Linked DNA regions of Runella sp. SP2. The protein of the gene in region 2 binds, or shares a complex with, the protein of the main gene of each other region. Links are inferred from orthologs where the notes say so. Each region holds a gene or a part of one and is shown on either strand. Other genes may lie near its edges. The genes, in order: accD and accB.

What was found.
Region 1: the proteins of accB (region 2) and accD are in contact, whole or in part, in a solved structure (PDB 8UXZ), measured with the Escherichia coli proteins. The link is inferred for Runella sp. SP2 from one-to-one orthologs.

Annotation. Positions count from the first base shown.
Region 1 is NZ_CP031030.1:5,852,890-5,855,956, forward strand. What follows is about bases 240-2,973. They hold accD (acetyl-CoA carboxylase, carboxyltransferase subunit beta), read right to left. Parts: upstream 2,161-2,973; coding sequence 1,318-2,160; downstream 240-1,317. Other genes in these bases: DTQ70_RS23540 (radical SAM protein), read right to left, coding at 294-1,265; DTQ70_RS23550 (DNA alkylation repair protein), read right to left, coding at 2,284-2,973. Also shown: rRNA maturation RNase YbeY, read right to left, coding at 1-38; more of DTQ70_RS23550, read right to left, coding at 2,974-2,991; cell division protein FtsZ, read right to left, coding at 2,993-3,067.
Region 2 is NZ_CP031030.1:6,917,604-6,920,759, reverse strand. What follows is about bases 130-2,952. They hold accB (acetyl-CoA carboxylase biotin carboxyl carrier protein), read right to left. Parts: upstream 1,858-2,952; coding sequence 1,402-1,857; downstream 130-1,401. Other genes in these bases: DTQ70_RS27850 (beta-ketoacyl-ACP synthase III), read right to left, coding at 2,551-2,952; efp (elongation factor P), read right to left, coding at 1,893-2,456; accC (acetyl-CoA carboxylase biotin carboxylase subunit), read right to left, coding at 130-1,385. Also shown: more of accC, read right to left, coding at 42-129; more of DTQ70_RS27850, read right to left, coding at 2,953-3,156. UniProt on the Escherichia coli protein: This protein is a component of the acetyl coenzyme A carboxylase complex; first, biotin carboxylase catalyzes the carboxylation of the carrier protein and then the transcarboxylase transfers the carboxyl group to form malonyl-CoA.

The DNA.
Region 1 (3,067 bases), 1.1 Mb from region 2 along the record:
ATTTTAAAATCCACGTCTTCGTTGAAAAATTGAATCATTGGGAGGATTGAATATTGGTCGTAGTTCTACTATAATATGCTCGATAATAACCCAGTTTTGCCCGTAAATTACTGAAAACCAGCGTATTTTGTTGCTAGAAAGCATGGTTTCCCTAGACATTTGGGCGAAAATGAGTATCTAAAACGGGATGCTAAAACACTAAAAAAGCAGAGTAAAAGTAACCTTACTTCCTCTAAATTAATGAGTTAGCTTCTAATAATATAAGACAAAATTAAGGAAGAATAAGGGAAGTATCAAAAGAGTTGTTTCCACGTCCCTTTGATTCTGTTGTATTTGAGGGTGCTCGGAAGAGCTTTCCACCAATATTTATTGATAGTCACGGCAAAAGACGGTTGCATGTAACAATTGATGGCACAACCCTCGCAAGCAGGAAGACGGCCTTCTAGTGCGACTAACTTTTGAACTTCGTCAGAGAGATATAGCTCATATAAATTATTCTCAATCGCAAATTCTTTCAGCCCTAAATGATAACAGGGTAGTACGAGTTTGTTTTCAGGAGAAATGACAATGGTAGTACTACCAGCAAGGCAAATGGGGGAATCTGTGTGGTTTCCACCATCAAGACGTAACTGAATGAAGGCATCATTGAGATAAACATTGCTTTTTTTTCCCCACTGCCTAAGCTGCTGTAATGCCGCTGGAGACAGCTGTGAGCCCACTTTATTGTACTCAAAGACGGGATTTAGGATAAGTACAAGGCCGTGAGGTTTGCATATTTCTTGCCAAACCTTTTCTATCTGGTGAATATTCGACTCAAAAACGGTAAAAAGTATGTCTGGACGCTCTCCCAACGACTTCGCGATTTGGATAGACTCCATGACTTTGTCGAAACATTTTACCCCTCGGGATAAATCATGTTCGTCTCGCTCAGGAGAATCAAGAGAAAAATGGAGCATGTCAACCAACCCCCGAAGGCGATTGGCATATTTAGGATATAACAGGCAGTTGGTGGTAATGGTAGTCAACAGACCCAGCCGTTTACATTCCTTTAGCAGCTCGTCAAGCTGACGATGTAATAATGGTTCTCCTCCTGTGAAGTCAACGACTTTCACCCCTAATCGTTTCAGGGCAGCAAGATTAGCTTTGGCTTCTTGGAGGGTTATGTATGGTGAAGGTCGCTCCCAAATGTCACAAAAACTACAAGCGGCGTTACAGCGATACGTCACATAGTAATTACACAAGACAGGGTGGGATACAAGACGCATAGGGTGCAATAAAACTTTCTGGAAAGCTTTATACTTTCCAGAAAGTGGGAGTTTATTGAAGCATTCGTAGTAAACTCGCAAGCTTATCTTTTAAATCTTTGCGATCGACGATAAAATCTAGGAAGCCGTGTTCTAAGACAAATTCTGCACTTTGAAAACCTTTGGGCAAATCTTTACCAATGGTTTCGCGAATAACACGTGGTCCCGCAAATCCAATAAGTGCGCCAGGTTCGGCAATATTAAAATCACCTAACATGGCATAGGATGCCGTAACACCACCAGTAGTGGGATCTGTAAGTAAAGATATATAAGGAATTTTTGCCTCCGACAAGAGCGCAAGCTTGGCCGAAGTTTTTGCCATTTGCATTAATGAATAGCCTGCTTCCATCATTCGTGCGCCACCAGAGCGAGAAATCATCAAAAACGGCATTTTGTTTTGCAATGCGTGGTCAATCCCTCTGGCTATCTTCTCTCCTACTACCGAGCCCATAGAACCACCAATAAAGTTGAAATCCATGCAACTTACCACAATGTCGAGCTCATCCATTTTCCCATAAGCGGTACGCACGGCATCTTTTAATCCTGTTTTCTTTACGGTGTCACGGATACGATCGGGATACTTCTTTGTATCTTCAAAATTCAGAGGATCTCCCGAGAGCATATTGGCATCGAGTTCGGTGTATTCTGCATTGTCAAAAAGAACTGAGAAATAGGCTTCCGAACCAATTTTTTCGTGATAATTACATTTTACGCACGTATAAGCATTGACTTTATGTTCGCGAGTGTGCATAACATGCTTGCAGCTAGGGCACTGATACCAAAGCCCATCAGGAGCTTCGCGTTTCATTTCGGTGGGCGTCTGAATGCCCCTTTCTTTTCTAGTAAACCAAGACATGAGTTAGATTCGAGTTTTGATTTGTGTACATTGAGTTTAGATAAGACGCTGATAATCAAACTCAATAGTGTTTTGAGCCTTTTAAAGGCCGCGCCAAAGATACATAAGAAATCAATCTATGTGTCAAAGTGATAGATAATACTTGCGTTTTGACTCAGGAAAACGTTCAATAGCGTACCGTAATGCGGTTCGAGGCATTTGTTGGGTATGGGTATCTAAAAACTCTTCAAGGACAAGCTCGTCACGTTTTCCTACCTCGCGCAACATCCACCCTACTGCTTTGTGGATAAGATCGTGAGAATGAGATAATAGAAGCTCTGCAATACGCAAGGTGTCACTAAATTGATTGTGTTTGATAAAATACCAAGTGGATACCATTGCCACGCGTTGCGCCCAAAGATGAGGGCGTTGTGCCAAGTCATAAAGAATGCTGCGGTCTTGTTTCAATAAATAAGCACCAACAATATCGCGGCAGGTGACATCTACCAAATCCCAATTGTTGATGTAATCAAGGTGCGTAAGGTAAAAATCAAAAATTTGTTTCTGAGCGGTGGGGTCTTTTTTTGATTTCTGAAAATGCTTCATTAAACCAATCAAAGAAGCCATTCTAATTTCGTGATAAGGGCTAATAAGAAGCGCTTGCCATTCTGAAATAGACAGGTACGCGTATTTTGCAACCACAGACCGTATTTCGGGCATGGTAATGCCTAAAAATAAATCTCCTTCTCCATATTGGCCTTTCCCTGTTTTAAAAAAGCGCGAAAGAAAGGCAGCCTTTTCGGGGCTGCCTAGGGAGTATAAATCTTTTTGAATCGAATCAATTCCTGCCATTTTACCTTTTGTGCTTGTCTAAAACAATCTGAATGAACACTTCGTCAGGTGAATTTGGTTTTTGGAATAAAACAAC
Region 2 (3,156 bases):
CATGTTTATTTTAAGCAACAGAAACTCCGTTTTGTGCTTTATTACAAACCACTAAAATCAAATGTTTCGAGGTATTTTGTCGTAAACATTCCCGATTGGAAGCCTGCATCGTCCATCAAGCGAATGTGGAAAGGAATCGTCGTTTTGATACCTTCAATTACAAACTCTTGCAAGGCGCGCTTCATACGGGTTGTTACTTCTTCCCGCGACTGACCACTCACGATTACTTTTGCAATCATTGAGTCATAGTTTGGCGGAATCGTATAACCTGCATATACGTGGCTGTCGATACGAACCCCGTGTCCACCAGGGAAATGCAACTGCGTAATTTTTCCTGGACTTGGGCGGAAACCGTTGGCAGGGTCCTCGGCGTTGATACGACACTCCATCGCATACAGCTTTGGCGAGTAATTTTGACCCGAAATACGCTCACCAGCAGCTACTTTAATTTGCTCTTTAATAAGATCAAAATCAGTCACTTCCTCCGTGATTGGGTGTTCTACCTGAATACGTGTGTTCATTTCCATGAAATAAAACTCGCCGTATTTATCCACCAAAAACTCAATCGTTCCTGCTCCTTCGTAGGCAATCGCTGACGCTCCACGGATAGCCGCTTCGCCCATGCGCTCACGAAGCTCTGGGGATACAATTGGTGATGGCGTTTCTTCGACCAATTTTTGGTGACGACGCTGAATCGAGCAATCGCGTTCAGAAAGGTGGCAAACGGTGCCATATTGGTCACCTACTACCTGAATTTCGATGTGGCGCGGCTCTTCTACAAACTTCTCAAGGTACAAGCCATCATTTCCGAAGGCTGCTCCTGATTCCATTTTAGCATCGTCCCATGCTTTCTGAAATTCACTTTCATCTTTGATAATCCGCATCCCACGGCCACCACCACCCGCGGTAGCTTTTACAATAACAGGATAGCCAATTTCTTTGGCCAAGGCTTTACCTTCTTCCACCGATTCCAACAAACCTTCTGAACCTGGGATAACTGGTACACCCGCCGCCTTCATCGTTGCTTTGGCGGTTGACTTATCCCCCATGAAATTAATTTGCTCGGCCGTTGCTCCGATAAATTTGATGCCGTATTCGGCACAAATTCGCGAAAATTCAGCGTTTTCTGACAAAAACCCGTAGCCTGGGTGAATGGCATCAGCATTGGTAATTTCTGCGGCTGAAATGATATTTGGAATACTCAAATATGATTGTCGGCTTGGCGGAGGGCCAATACAAACAGCCTCATCTGCAAAACGAACGTGAAGGCTATCACGATCAGCAGTGGAATACACAGCGACTGTTTTTATACCCATTTCGCGGCAAGTACGGATAATGCGCAATGCAATCTCCCCGCGATTGGCGATTAGTATTTTCTTGAACATGAGTTTTTGGAAATTGTTAAGCAGGCTCTACCAAGAACAATGGCTGGTCGTATTCTACAGGCGTAGCATTTTCAACCAATACTTTTACGATACGACCTGATACTTCCGATTCGATTTCGTTGAAAAGCTTCATCGCTTCTACAATACAAACCACTTTTCCAGTTGCAACTTCGTCGCCTACTTCTACAAACGAAGGTTTATCTGGCCCGCCTGAACGGTAGAAAGTACCAATCATTGGTGATTTGATGGTCAAATACTTCGATTCATCCGCTTTAGCAGGAGCGGGTGCTGCTGCTGGTGCAGGAGCGGCCACTACTGGCGCGGCGGCTACGGGAGCAGGAGCAGCGGCAACCACGGTAGTCACGGCGTTGCGCTTTACGCTTACCTTAAACTCACCAGTTTCGATGTTTACTTCGTCCAAACTAGAGTGAGCAATGAAATCGAGTAATTTCTGAATGTCTTTAATTTCCATTGTTGTTTGAAGTTAGGTTGTTGGAGACTTTCGTCTTACTTAACGCGTTCTGAGTACTCTCTGGTAGCTGTTTTGATGCGGATTTTATCTCCTTGTTCGATAAACATAGGCACCATGATGCGCGCTCCCGTTTCTACTTCTACTGCCTTGCGAGGGTTGTTGGCAGTATCGCCTTTAATGCCTGGCTCTGCATATACTACTTCCAAGTCAACTGTGGCTGGAAGTTCGCACGTGAGGGGTGCTTCGTTTTCAGTATTCAATAAAATTTCTACGACTTGGCCTTCTTTCATCAAGTCAGCCCCGTCAACCAATTTTTCGTCGATTGAAATTTGCTCAAACGATTCATTGTCCATAAAGTTGAAGCCAGCTTCGTCCTTGTACAAGAATTGAAACTCTCGGCGCTCTACGCGCACAGGGTAGATTGCCACCCCTGAGTTAAAGGTATTGTCCAACACTTTACCACTGGTAAGGCTTTTAAGTTTTGTACGTACAAAAGCCGCCCCTTTACCTGGTTTAACGTGTTGAAACTCGACAATTTGAAACAAATCGTGGTTAAAATTAATTACTAATCCATTACGGATGTCTGCAGTTGTTGCCATTTTAGTATGAATCGTTAATTCATTAGATTGAAGGCCACGAATAATCCTAGCCTCTTATCGAAATTTGATTTTTGAGAATTGAGAAGTTTCCTCGTTAATACGCCCATTTTACATATACCGACCCCCACGTAAAGCCTCCTCCAAATGCAGCAAAAATGAGATTATCGCCTTTGTTAAGTTGCGATTCATAATCCCATAAACACAGAGGAATGGTTGCCGCAGTCGTGTTTCCGTATTTATGAATGTTCAGCATCACTTTGTCCATCCCGACTTTCATGCGGTTGGCCGTTGCGGAAATGATGCGTTTGTTGGCTTGGTGAGGTACCAACCACGCCACGTCGTCGCCTGAGAGGTGGTTACGCTCCATGATTTCAGCCGCAACGTCGGCCATATTGGTAACGGCAAACTTAAATACCGACTGACCATCTTGGTAGGCATAGTGCCAGCGTTTGTCAATCGTTTCGTGCGTGGGGGGGAAGCGGCTTCCTCCTGCTTTTTGGTGCAAGAAGGGCTGACCAGCTCCGTCTGATTTGATAATGGTATCTAAAATTCCGAGCCCTTCGGTGTTAGGTTCGAGCAAAACAGCGCCTGCTCCGTCCCCAAACAACACGCAGGTCGTACGGTCGGTATAGTCAATAATAGCTGACATTTTATCCGCTCCTACCACAATCACTTTTTTGTATTTACCCGTTTCGATAAA